2 regions of the Mesorhizobium maamorense genome follow, and region 2 is predicted to be linked to the other one. Evidence: predicted binding sites of a transcription regulator. Region 2 holds the regulator's gene; the other holds the start of a gene.
What was found. The regulator PhoB, encoded in region 2, activates phosphate uptake and scavenging genes when phosphate is short. The targets are predictions, from matches to a motif close to TGTCATNNANCTGTCAT.
Positions count from the first base shown of each region.

Region 1: phnF (phosphonate metabolism transcriptional regulator PhnF) is a predicted target of PhoB. The motif match lies at 3,475-3,491, and genes of this name have one in related genera.

Region 1 is NZ_CP173356.1:4,754,954-4,761,805, forward strand. It holds gene ACIU1A_RS23735 (sugar ABC transporter ATP-binding protein) at 1-532, shown strand, start outside; gene ACIU1A_RS23740 (ABC transporter permease) at 529-1,497, shown strand; gene ACIU1A_RS23745 (zinc-binding alcohol dehydrogenase family protein) at 1,560-2,579, shown strand; gene phnF (phosphonate metabolism transcriptional regulator PhnF) at 2,703-3,437, opposite strand; gene phnG (phosphonate C-P lyase system protein PhnG) at 3,569-4,030, shown strand; gene phnH (phosphonate C-P lyase system protein PhnH) at 4,030-4,641, shown strand; gene ACIU1A_RS23765 (carbon-phosphorus lyase complex subunit PhnI) at 4,644-5,756, shown strand; gene ACIU1A_RS23770 (alpha-D-ribose 1-methylphosphonate 5-phosphate C-P-lyase PhnJ) at 5,753-6,718, shown strand; gene phnK (phosphonate C-P lyase system protein PhnK) at 6,715-6,852, shown strand, end outside.
Region 2 is NZ_CP173356.1:5,040,193-5,047,044, reverse strand. It holds gene pstC (phosphate ABC transporter permease subunit PstC) at 1-929, shown strand, start outside; gene pstA (phosphate ABC transporter permease PstA) at 933-1,784, shown strand; gene pstB (phosphate ABC transporter ATP-binding protein PstB) at 1,781-2,584, shown strand; gene phoU (phosphate signaling complex protein PhoU) at 2,610-3,317, shown strand; gene phoB (phosphate regulon transcriptional regulator PhoB) at 3,337-4,026, shown strand; gene ACIU1A_RS25175 (ROK family protein) at 4,034-5,275, opposite strand; gene xylF (D-xylose ABC transporter substrate-binding protein) at 5,536-6,576, shown strand; gene ACIU1A_RS25165 (sugar ABC transporter permease) at 6,719-6,852, shown strand, end outside.

The sequences.
Region 1 (6,852 bases), 290 kb from region 2:
GCTCGGCATGGCGCTGGCACCGGAAAGCCGCCGCGACCAGGGCCTGTGCCTCAACCTGCCGGTTGCATTGAATCTCAACCTGCCGATCTACAAGCGCATATCGAAAAATTTGCTGATCTCGTCTGCGCAGGAGAAGGCCGAGGCGGACCGGCAGATCGCCGACCTCAGGATCAAGACGCCGACGCGCGGCGCGCTGGCCTCCAGCCTGTCGGGCGGCAACCAGCAGAAGATCGTCATCGGCAAGTGGCTGGCGCACGGCGCCAAACTGTTCATCTTCGACGAGCCGACGGTCGGCGTCGATGTAGGCACCAAGGCCGAGATCTACCGGCTGTTCAGTGTGCTGTTGTCCAAGGGCGCGGGCATCATCCTGATCTCGTCCTATCTGCCTGAGGTCTACGAACTGGCTGACACGCTGCATGTGTTCAGGCGCGGCAAGCTGGTGGCCACGCATGGTTTCCGCACCGCCGATCACGAGGACATTCTGAGCCAGGCCCTGGCCGAGAAACAAGAAAAGACGGGAGGACAGACATGAGCACCGAGGCGATCCCTGCCGAAAAGCCGAAGCGCAACTACAATGCCCTGTTCGGGCTGACGCTGCTTGGCCTGCTGCTTCTGATGTGGGTCATCCTGGCGGTCGCCACGCCGTCCTTCGCTTCGGCGCTCAATATCACCAACCTGCTGCGCCAGGGTTCTCTGATCGCCATCCTGGCCGTCGGCCAGACCTTCGTCATCATCACCGGCGGCATCGACCTTTCCGTCGGCGCCATCGTCGGCTTCGCCACCGTCATCGTCGCACTGCTGATCAATGCCGGCTGGCCGGTCTGGATCGCGGTTCTGGCGACGCTGCTGGTGGGGGTCGCCATCGGCCTGTTCCACGGTTTCGGCATCGTCAGGATGGGCCTGCCGCCCTTCATCATCACGCTGGCGACCATGACCTCGCTGCGCGGCATCGGTCTCCTGATGACCAATGGCAATTCGATATCGATCAACAGCGACGCGTTCCAGGCGTTTTCGCGCGGCTCGCTGCTGGGGATCCCCTATCTGTTCTGGATGGTGATCGTGGTTGCGCTGCCCTCCTACGTCTTCCTGCACCACACGCGATGGGGACGCTATCTCTTCTCCGTCGGCTCGAACGCGGAAGCCGCGCGCCTCTCCGGCGTCAACGTGCCGCGCACGATCTACATGGCCTATGTGCTGTCCGGCCTGTGCGCGGCCTTCGTCGGCGTGCTGCTCGCGTCCCGCATCGGCATCGGCAATCCGACGCAGGGCGACACCTACGAGCTGCAAGCCATCGCCTCGTCGGTGATCGGCGGCACGTCGCTGTTCGGCGCCATCGGTTCGGTGCACGGGCCGCTGATCGGCTCGTTCATCCTCTCCACCATCAACAACGGCGCCAACCTGCTCAACGTCAACACGTTCTGGCAGCGCGTCATCACCGGCATGTTGATCATCGTCATCGTCTACTTCGACGGCCTGCGCCGCCGAGGTGGCAAGTAAAATCGATCGCCGGCCGGGTCGAAAAATCGGCCGGCGATTCCATGAACCGACTGGATTGAAGCATGAAAGCCGTTGTCTGCCGTTCGCCCGGCGACCTTGTCGTGGAAGACCGTCCCGCGGCTGGCTCGCCGCCTCCCGGCTGGGCGCTGGTGGCGGTCAGCCATGTCGGCATCTGCGGCACCGACTACCACATCTTCGAGGGCAAGCATCCCTTCCTCGCCTACCCCCGCATCATGGGCCATGAAGTGTCGGGGACCATCGTCGAGGCGGGCGAAGGCGTTGGTCTTGCCACGGGCGAGCCGGTCATCATCAATCCCTATCTGGCGTGCGGCAAATGCATCGCCTGCCGGCACGGTAAACCCAATTGCTGTGTCCGGATCGAAGTGCTCGGCGTGCATCGCGACGGCGCCATGTGCGAACAGATCCTTATCCCGGAACAAAACCTCTATCCAGCCAACGGCCTGTCGTTGGCCGATGCCGCGGCCGTCGAATTCCTGGCCATCGGCGCCCATGCGGTGCGGCGCTCGCGTGCCGATCCCGGCGCACGGACGCTCGTCATCGGCGCCGGACCGATCGGGCTCGGCACCGCCATCTTCGCCCGCATCGCCGGGCTCGACGTGACGCTGCTCGACATGAGCAGCGAAAGGCTCCGCTTCGCCGCCAATGAACTCGGCTTCAAGACCCTCGACGGGTCGCGCGGCGCGGCATCCGATCTGGTCAGCGAAGCGACATCAGGCGAAGGCTTCGACGTGGTCTTCGACGCCACCGGCAACACCGGCTCGGTGCAGTCGGCCTTCGCTCATGTCGCGCATGGCGGGACATTGGTGCTGGTCAGCGTCGTCAAGGACGACATCGCCTTTTCCGACCCCGAATTCCACAAGCGCGAGATGACGCTTGTCGGCAGCCGCAATGCCTTGCGGGCCGATTTCGACCACGTCGCCGCTTCGATCCGCGATGGCGCGGTGCCGCTGGCCAAGCTCGTCACCCACCGCACCACGCTTGCCGACACGCCACGTGACCTCGCCCGCTGGGCGCATGAGAAATCCGGGCTGATCAAGGCCGTGATCGAGGTAGGGGCATAACATGGCAGGCCGTGAACCCGGCCCGAATTGACCACACCCCCGCGCAGGTCGACCCCCAAACGCCAAGCCGCTGACAAGTGCGCGCGACCGGGCTGGTCTGATTCCAGCGTTAGGCCGACACGCCTACAGCGCCGACAGTTTCAGCTCCACCCGCTCCGCCGGGAAGCGCGCCTCGGCGAATTGGATCGGCCGGCCGTCCGGCGTCATGTTGACGGCCACCGTGACCAGCACGATGCCGCCCGGCTGCAGATCGAGGTCGGCAAGGTCGGAAGCATCGGCGTGACGCGCCGACAGCACCGTCGATTGCCTGAGATAATCGTCTATGCCGAAACGCTTGAGCGATGCGGTGATCGACCCGGTCTCGGCCATGGCCACATCGATGCCGGCGAAGCGCCTGGCGTCGAACCAGCCGGAAGCGCGCGACACCGGCTTCCCATCGGCCTCGCCGCGCGTCTCCAGGCGAATCACATCCGATCCCCTGGCAACGCCCAGGGCTTCGGCGACGCGCCGGCTGGCGGGCTCGACCGATGAGGCCAGCAGCACGATATGCCGCTCCGACGCCTGGCCCTGCAAGCCGGTTGAAAATCGCGTGCGCGCGCCGATCGGATAGGACAGCCGCTTGCGCGACAGCACGAAAGTGCCGCGCCCCTGCTCGGCCCGCAGTACCCCGTCTTGCACGAGCGCCGCGATGGCGCTGCGCACCGTGTGGCGGTTGACGCCATAGCGCTCGGCCAGCGCCACCTCCGGCGGCAGCGCGGCATTCTCGGCGAAATCGCCGGCAGCGATCGATTGCAGGATTCGGTCGGCGATCTGGCGCCACAACGAGACGCCGCTGCGCCGCTCGATACCGTCAGCCACGTGTTTTCCGTTCACGGTTTCGCCCCTGGCCGGCCCCTGTCACGCACCCGTCATGGACTCGCGTTAGGTAATGGGTATAATTCGTATGGTTGTCTATATCAATAGACAAATTAGAAGCAAGGATGTTGCTCATGCGAGGACAGGAAGCGCGCGACCAGGCCGAACGCAAGGCGGCCATGGCAACCCTGGCGCAGTCCAGCGGCGACGACATCGTTCGCCTCTGGAATGAATCCGGCCTGCCTGCCGAGGCCGAACTGCTGCGCGGTCCCGAGACCGGCCTGGTCACCATGCGCGGCCGCATCGGCGGCGGCGGCGCGCCGTTCAATGTCGGCGAGGCTACCGTGACCCGTGCCACCGTGCGCCTGCCGTCCGGACAGGTCGGCCATTGCTATGCGCTCGGCCGCGACAAGCAGAAGGCGAAGCTGGCGGCCATCGCAGACGCGCTGTGGCAGGACCCCGCTCATCGACAGACGGTCGAAACGGGCCTTCTCGGGCCGCTGCGGGCTGCCTTGACCACGGCACGAGAAAAGCGCCGCGCCGAAACGGCGGCAACGAAGGTGGATTTCTTCACCATGGTTCGCGGAGAAGATTGATGGATATCGCAGCGCAATCGATCGAGGGTGGGTTCGCCGATCCGGTGTTCAACGCCCAGACGGTGTTTCGCGCCGTCATGGACGCAATGGCGCGGCCGGGCAGCGTGCAATCCTTGCCGGCCCTGGCCCGCCCGCCGGCGCCGCTTTCGGCGATATCGGGCGCGGTTGCGCTGGCATTGTGCGACAACGACACGCCGCTCTGGCTGGACCCGGCCCTGCACGCCTCGGCAGCGGTCATGTCCTGGCTCGGCTTTCACAGCGGCGCGCCGCTAGCCAACACCCCGGCCGACGCGCATTTCGCCTTTGTGGCCTCGCCGGCCGAGATGATGGCACTCGACGGTTTCTCGCAAGGCACGCAGGACTATCCCGACCGCTCGACAACATTGATCCTGCAGGTCGGCGATCTCACGTCAGGCACGCCGCTGCTGCTCGAAGGTCCGGGAATCGAGAAGACGGCGACGATCGCGCCAGCCCGCATGCTGCGTCATTTCATCGAGCAGTGGAAGCAGAACATCAACCGCTTTCCGCGCGGCGTCGACATCATCCTGGCGGCACATGACAGCCTCGCCTGCCTGCCGCGTACGACACGCATCAAGACGACGGAGGCCTAGCGATGTATGTTGCGGTAAAAGGCGGCGAAGCCGCGATCGCCAACGCCCACGGCCTGCTCGCTGACCGTCGGCGCGGTGACCGCTCGGTACCGGCACTGCGCCTCGACCAGATCGTCGAACAGCTGGCGCTCGGCGTCGACCGGGTGATGAGCGAAGGCTCGCTTTACGATCGCGAACTCGCCGCACTCGCTATCGTGCAGGCGCGCGGCGACATGATCGAGGCGATCTTCCTGGTGCGGGCCTACCGCACCACGCTGCCGCGCTTTGGCTATACAAATGCCATCGACACCGCCACCATGCTGGTCGAACGCCGCGTTTCGGCGACCTACAAGGACCTGCCCGGCGGCCAGTTGCTTGGGCCCACCTTCGACTACACGCACCGGCTGCTCGATCCCGAGCTTGCCGCCGGCGCCGATGTCGCCGCGCCCTTGCGGCGCGAGACGGAAGCGCAGGCAATGCCGCGCGTCTCGGCGATCCTCGCTCGCGATGGGCTGATCGAGCCGGACGGAGACATGCCGCAGGACCATGTCCCCGGCGACATCACCCGCGAGCCGCTGGAGTTCCCGATGGCTCGCGACATCCGCCTGCAGGCGCTGTCGCGCGGCGACGAGGGCTTCCTGCTGGCGCTCGGCTATTCCACGCAGCGCGGCTATGCCCGCAACCATCCCTTCGTCGGCGAGATCCGCATCGGCGAGGTCGAGCTGGAGCTCGACGTGCCCGAACTGCCTTTCGCTGTGCCGCTCGGTACCGCGCGCGTTACCGAATGCCAGATGGTCAATCAGTTCAAGGGCTCGGCCAAGGCGCCACCGCAATTCACACGCGGCTACGGGCTGGTCTTCGGCCAGAGCGAGCGCAAGGCGATGGCCATGGCACTCTGCGACCGCGCTCTTCGTGCAAGCGAACTCGGCGAGGACATTGTCGCCGCCGCCCAGGACGAGGAATTCGTCATCTCGCACTCCGACAACGTCCAGGCGACCGGCTTCGTCGAACATCTGAAGCTGCCGCATTATGTCGACTTCCAGGCCGAACTCGACCTCGTGCGCCGCATGCGCGCCGAGTACGACGCCCGCGAAAATCCCGGCAAGATTGAAGAAAAGAAAGAGGCCGCGGAATGAGCGCGCAACCGACCGACATCGCCGCCTACAACTTCGCTTATCTCGACGAACAGACCAAGCGGATGATCCGCCGCGCGATCCTCAAGGGCATCGCCATTCCCGGCTATCAGGTGCCGTTCGCCTCGCGCGAAATGCCGATGCCCTATGGCTGGGGCACCGGCGGCGTCCAGGTTACCGCTTCGATCATCGGCCCCGACGATGTGCTGAAGGTCATTGACCAGGGCGCCGACGACACCACCAATGCGGTCTCGATCCGCGCCTTCTTCAAGAAGGTCGCCAATGTCGCGGTGACGACCGACACGGCCAGCGCCAGCATCATCCAGACCCGCCACCGCATTCCCGAACATCCGCTCGCCGCGGGCCAGGTGCTGGTCTATCAGGTGCCGATCCCCGAGCCCCTGCGCTTCCTCGAGCCGCGCGAGACCGAAACGCGCAAGATGCATGCGCTGGAGGAATACGGCCTCATGCATGTGAAGCTCTACGAGGACATCGCCAAGCACGGCCGCATCGCCACCACCTACGCCTATCCGGTGAAGGTCGAGGGCCGCTATGTGATGGACCCGTCGCCGACGCCGAAATTCGACAATCCCAAGATGCACCGCTCGCCGGCTTTGCAGCTGTTCGGCGCCGGCCGCGAGAAGCGCATCTACGCGCTGCCGCCCTTCACTGACGTGGTCAGCCTCGACTTCGAGGATCATCCGTTCGAGGTGCAGACCTTCGACCAGCCCTGCGCGCTATGCGGAGCCGAGGACGTCTATCTCGACGAGGTCATCCTCGACGATCACGGCGGCCACATGTTCGTCTGCTCCGACACCGACCACTGCGAGAAGCGGCGCAGCGCCCCTACCTCCCCCTTGTGGGGAGGTCCCACCGAAGGTGGCGGTAGCGACCCATCGGCAGCCCCCACCCCGGCGCTGCGCGCCGACCCTCTCCACAAGGGGGAGGGTAAGGAGATACAATGACCGACGAACCCTTGCTGCGCGTTTCGGCGCTCTCGAAATTCTATGGCTCGCGGGTCGGCTGCGACAACGTCACCTTCGATCTGTGGCCGGGCGAAGTCCTGGCTGTCGTGGGCGAATCCGGCTCCGGCAAGACG
Region 2 (6,852 bases):
TCCGACGCTTCGCGCTCACCGATACGATTTTCCGGACGGCGACACGCTTTTCCGCCATCCTCGTCCTGCTCATCCTCGGCGGCGTGGCGATTTCGCTGTTTGCCGGCTCGTGGGAAGCGCTGTCGAAATTCGGGTTCTCCTTCCTGACGACCGAATCGTGGAACCCGGTCACCGAGAATTTCGGAGCGCTGGCCCCGATCTACGGAACCATCGTCACCGCCGCCATCGCCATCCTGATCGCCGTTCCCATCGGCATCGGCATCGCCATCTTCCTTACCGAACTCTGCCCGCGGCCACTCCGGCGCCCCATCGGCATCGCCGTCGAGCTGCTTGCCGGCATACCCTCCATCATCTACGGCATCTGGGGCCTGTTCGTGTTCGCGCCATTCCTGCAGACGACGGTGCAGCCCTTCATCATCAAGCTTTTCCACGACGTGCCGGGACTCTCCAGCCTGTTTGCCGGCCCGCCCTACGGCATCGGCCTTCTGACCTCGGCGCTGATCCTTGCCATCATGGTCCTGCCCTTCATCACCTCGATCACCAAGGATGTCTTCGACACGGTGCCGGCGGTGCTGAAGGAATCGGCCTACGGCATCGGCTGCACGACCTGGGAGGTCACGCGCCGCGTCGTCATCCCCTATACCCGCGTCGGCATCATGGGCGGCGTCATGCTCGGCCTCGGCCGCGCGCTCGGCGAAACCATGGCGGTAACCTTCGTCATCGGCAACGCCCACCGCATCAGCGCCTCGCTGTTCGCGCCCGGCACGACGATCTCGGCGACCATCGCCAACGAATTCACCGAAGCCGACGGCGATCTCTATACGTCTTCGCTGGTGGCGCTCGGCCTGATCCTGTTCGTCATCACTTTCCTGATCCTTGCCCTTGCGCGCTACATGCTGCTGCGCATGGACAGCCGCACGGGAGCCTGACCGATGTCGACGGCCACATCGCTTCACAATCGACGCAAGCGCAGGAATGCCGTGATGATGACGCTATGCGTCACGGCGGCGGGCATCGGCTTGGCCTGGCTGGCGCTGATCCTCGGCGCACTGCTCTATAAGGGCCTGTCGGGTGTTTCGCTCTCTGTGTTCACCGAAATGACACCGCCGCCCGGCGATGCCGGCGGCCTGCTCAATGCCATCTACGGCAGTATCATGATGACAGTTATCGCCGTCATCGTCGGCACGCCGATCGGTGTCCTCGCTGGGACCTACATGGCCGAATATGGCCGCTTCTCGCGCCTCACCACCGTCGTGCGCTTCATCAACGACATCCTGCTGTCGGCACCCTCGATCATCGTCGGCCTGTTCGTCTACGAGCTGCTGGTGCGGCCGATGGGACATTTCTCGGCAATCGCCGGTGCCGTCGCGCTGGCCATCCTGGTCATCCCGGTCGTCGTTCGCACCACGGAGGACATGCTCAACCTGGTGCCGAACGCCCTGCGCGAGGCCGGCGCCGCGATCGGCGCGCCGCGCTGGGTGGTCATCCACTCGGTCGCCTACCGTGCGGCGCTGTCGGGCATCGTCACCGGCATATTGCTGGCCATCGCCCGCATTTCCGGCGAGACGGCGCCGCTGCTCTTCACGGCACTCAACAACCAGTTCTGGTCGAGCAATCTCAACGCCCCAATGGCCAGCCTGCCCGTCACCATCTTCCAGTTCGCTCTCAGCCCCTACGAGGAATGGCAGCAGCTGGCGTGGACCGGCGCACTCATAATCACCCTTACGGTTCTCGGGCTGAGCATCTTCGCCCGCAGCCTTACCGGACGCAGAGAGGACAGATGAAACCGATGTTGTCCACCGAGTTGAATACGCCCGAAGTCGCGGTCGAGAAAGCCAAGATCGAGGTCAAGGGCCTCAATTTCTACTATGGCCAGTCGAAGGCGCTGAAGGATATCAGCCTGTCGCTGCCCGAGCGCAGCGTCACCGCCTTCATCGGGCCTTCGGGCTGCGGGAAGTCGACGCTGCTGCGCGTCTTCAACCGCATCTACGAGCTTTACCCGAGGCAGAGCGCCGAGGGCCAGGTGCTGCTCGACGGCCAGAATATCCTCGACCGTTCGCAGGATCTCAACCTGCTCAGGACCAAGATCGGCATGGTGTTCCAGAAGCCGACGCCGTTCCCGATGTCGATCTACGAGAACATCGCCTTCGGCGTCAGGCTCTATGAGAAGCTCAGCAAGGCGGAGATGGACGGCCGTGTCGAGCAGGCGCTGAAGCGCGCGGCACTGTGGAGCGAGGTCAAGGACAAGCTCAACGCCAGCGGCCTCAGCCTTTCGGGCGGCCAGCAGCAGCGCCTCTGCATCGCCCGCACGGTGGCGGTGAAGCCGGAGGTCATCCTGCTCGACGAGCCTGCCTCGGCGCTCGATCCGCTGTCGACCGCCAAGATCGAGGAGCTGATCGACGAGTTGCAGGCCGATTATACGATCGTCATCGTCACCCACAACATGCAGCAGGCGGCGCGCGTGTCGAAGCAGACCGCCTTCATGTATCTGGGCGAGCTGGTCGAGTTCGACCGCACCGAGAAGATCTTCACGTCGCCCCGCGAGAAGCGCACGCAGGACTATATCACCGGCCGCTTCGGCTGATCCCAGGCATACGAGGACCAAGATCATGGCCGAACACACAGTCGCAGCCTTTGACGAAGATCTCGGACAGATCAGCAGGCTGATCCGCGACATGGGCGATCTCGCCTCATCGATGGTCGGCGGCGCGACCAAGGCGCTCCTGAATTCCGACAACGCGCTCGCCCAGCGCGTCGTCTCCGACGACGCGATCATGGATGCGCGCCAGCGCGAACTCGACGACCGCGCCATCACCCTGATCGCCAAGCGGCAGCCCATGGCGGACGATCTGCGCCATGTCGTCGGCTCGATCCGCATGGGCGGCGATCTCGAACGCATCGGCGATCTCGCCAAGAACATCGCCAAGCGCGTCGGCACCGTCGGCCTTGCCGCCACGCCGCGCGACCTGTCGCACTCCATCGACGCCATGGCGCAGCTTGTGCTGATCCAGGTGCAAGGCGTGATCGAGGAGTATGCGGCGCGCGATGCCGCGGCACTTGCGAAGCTGCGCGCCGACGATGAACGCATCGACGTCAAATACACGTCGGTCTTCCGCGAGCTGCTGACCTACATGATGGAGGATCCGCGCAACATCACCGCCTGCACGCATCTTTTGTTCTGCGCCAAGAATCTCGAGCGCATCGGCGATCACGTGACCAACATTGCCGAAAATGCCTATTATGTGCTGACCGGCACGCAATTGCCCGCCAATCGCCCGAAGCAGGACGAGACGGCGATGTCGGCGCCAGCGGCTTGACGGCAGGGGTGACCAGTCGATGATCGCGCCACGCATCATGGTGGTGGAGGACGAGGAGCCGCTGGGTGTGCTGCTCCGTTACAATCTGGAATCGGAGGGTTATCAGGTAGAGGTGGTGACGCGCGGCGACGAAGCCGAGATCCGCTTGCAGGAGAATGTCCCTGACCTTCTTGTGCTCGACTGGATGGTGCCGGCGGTGTCCGGCATCGAGCTCTGCCGCCGTCTCCGGATGCGGCCCGAGACCGAGCGGCTGCCGATCATCATGCTGACGGCGCGCGGCGAGGAAAGCGACCGGGTGCGCGGTCTCTCCACCGGCGCCGACGACTATCTGGTCAAGCCGTTCTCAACGCCGGAATTCATGGCACGCGTCAAGGCGCTGCTGCGCCGCGCCAAGCCCGAAGTTCTGTCCAGCGTGCTCAAGGTTGGCGACATCGTGCTCGACCGTGAATCGCACCGGGTCTACCGCAAGAAAAGCGAGATCCGGCTCGGGCCGACCGAGTTCCGCCTGCTCGAATTCATGATGCGACATCCGGGCCGCGTGTTCTCGCGCAGTCAGCTGCTCGACAATGTCTGGGGCGAAACGATCTATATCGACGAGCGCACCGTGGACGTGCATGTCGGCCGGCTGCGCAAGGCGGTCAACAACGGCCGCATGCCTGACGTGATCCGCACCATTCGGGGCGCGGGGTACGCGATCCGCGAAGACTAGGGATATGTCACGCAACGTTCTCGCCTATGCCTGATTTCGCCTGTGCCCCCGGCGCGAAAATTTCCTGGTCGACGAAGGTTAGCGCGCGCATGGCGCAGCCCTCGCGGATCAGCGGCAGTTCGTTCGGCTCGGTGTCGAAGGAAATCGATTTCGAGTGCTGGCCGCCGGCGGTCTGGGCAATGGCCTCGCGCAGAGCCGGCTCGATCAGGTCGAAGGCGGCGGCGCTGACGCCGACCATGGCGACCGGCGCCGGATCGATCAGCGCAAACAGGCTGCCAAGGCCGTAACCCAGCGCCTCGCCGGCCTTGCGGTAGGCTTCGCGCTCCGGCCCGTCCTTTTCGCGCGCCGAGGCCGCCAGGGTGCGCATGTCGGCGTCGCTGACGTCGACGGGCTCGGTGTCCTCGCCAAGCTGCCTCGCGTTGCGCCAGATGGCATAGTTGCCGGCATAGGCCTCGACGCAGCCGCGCCGCCCGCAGCGGCAGAGCGCCCCGCCGGGGCGATGGATCATGTGGCCGAACTCGCCCCCGGATGAATGGGTGCCGGTGAACAGTTCACCCTTCAGCACCAGGCCCATGCCGATGCCGTGCGACAAAAGTATGGCGATGAAGTCGTCGCGGTAGCGCTGGGGATTGCGCCAGCGCAGCGCCACCGCCATCATGTTGCAATCGTTCTCCATGGTGGCGGGAATGCCGAACTCGGCCTCCAGTATGTCGGCGAAGGCGATGTCGGTCTGCGGCGTGATCGGCGACCACAGCATGGTGCGCGCATCCGTGTCGGTGATGCCCTGGATCGCCAGCGCGATACGGGCGATGCTGCCGACGTCGAGGTCGGGATCCTCGAACCGCCGCCTGACGATGGCCACGCATTCGCCGATCAGCGCCTCGCGCGACAGGGTCAGCGTGTCCAGCCGGCGCTGCTCCTCAGATATCACCTGGCCGGCATAGTCGATGACTGCGACGGAGAGGAAATTCAGCGACAGCACAACGGTCATCACCGCCGCGGCTTCAGGGTTGAGGCTGAGGCCGACCTGCGGCCGGCCGCGTTTCAGCGCACCGGCCTCGCTCGGCTTGCTCTGCGCCAGGATACCTTCGCCAATCAGGTCGGAGGAGATCGCCGATATGGTGGAATGGCTGAGCCCGGTGGTCGCGGCAATCTCGGTGCGCGAGGGCTGCCCGGCACGGCGCACGGCCGCGATCACCATCGCCCGGTTGCGTCGGCGCAAATCATCGTGGCGGATTCCGACCGACATGTTTCTCGCATCCTCCCCGTCGCCGCGTTCTCTCCCCAGGATCCCGACGACCGTCAAATACTGGCAGAACCGGCCTTGGCTGTCATTATTTATTCCGGAGCTCGAAAAAAATTCACGAGGACATCAAAATACCTCAGAATCGACGTTGACAGCGTTCCGACGATGGACCAGTGTTTTTTTCGAGGCTCGAAAAAATAGAGCCTTTGTGCCGGCCTACGGGCCTGTTTGGTCGCGCCATACGCGGCGCAGGGAGGATTAAGATGAAGAGATTCACAGCCGCCATCCTGGCGGGTGTCGCCATGTCGCTGACGCTCGCGTCGGTCGCGCAGGCGAAGGACAAGGTCATCGGCGTTTCCTGGTCGAACTTCCAGGAAGAGCGCTGGAAGACCGACGAGGCCGCCATGAAGAAGGCGATCGAAGCCGCCGGCGACAAGTATATTTCCGCCGACGCCCAGTCCAATCCCGGCAAGCAGCTCACCGACGTCGAGAGCCTGATCTCCCAGGGCGCCAATTCGCTGATCATCCTGGCGCAGGACGCCTCCGCCATCGGCCCGGCGGTGCAGAAGGCGCTCGACGAAGGCATTCCGGTCGTCGGCTATGACCGCCTGATCGAGAACAAGGATGTCTTCTATCTGACCTTCGACAACAAGGAAGTCGGCCGCATGCAGGCCCGCGAAGTGTTCAAGGTGAAGCCGGAAGGCAACTACGTCTTCATCAAGGGCTCGGGTGCCGATCCGAATGCCGATTTCCTGTTCTCGGGCTCCATGGAAGTGCTCAAGGACGCCATCGACAGCGGCAAGATCAAGAATGTCGGCGAAGCCTATACGGATGGCTGGCTGCCGGCCAACGCGCAGAAGAACATGGAGCAGTTCCTGACCGCCAACGACAACAAGGTCGACGCGGTGGTCGCGGCCAATGACGGCACTGCCGGCGGCGTCGTCGCGGCGCTGACGGCTCAAGGCCTGGCCGGTACCGTTCCGGTCTCGGGCCAGGACGGCGACCACGCGGCGCTGAACCGCATCGCGCTCGGCACGCAGACCGTGTCGGTGTGGAAGGACGCGCGTGAACTCGGCAAGAATGCCGCCGAGATCGCCTCGCAGCTGGCCGACGGCAAGAAGATGACCGATATCGCCGGCGTCAAGGACTTCACAACGCCCGGTGGGAACACCGTCAAATCGCTGTTCCTGACCCCGGTTGCGATCACCAAGGACAATCTCAACGTCGTCATCGACGCCGGCTGGATCAAGAAAGACGAGGTCTGTGCCGGCGTCGCGGCGGGCAGCGTAGCGGCCTGCAACTGATCTTCCATTTTATGCGATGAACGCCGCGGCTGCCAAGCCGCGGCGTTTTTTCAAGAAGATTTGTTTTTCCGCCCCGGGCGGGTAACTTCTAGGCTGGCTTCCGGCATCCCGCATCGGACGGGCAGGCCGGTGGGAGAAAATCATGACCGATACGACGTCCAACCCGCAGGCCGACACCGCGCGTGCGTCGGAACTCGGCGCCGTCGCCCGGTTCCTTAAGGCGACCGAGATCGACACGCGCATGCTCGGCATGATCGGCGCGCTGCTGCTGATCTG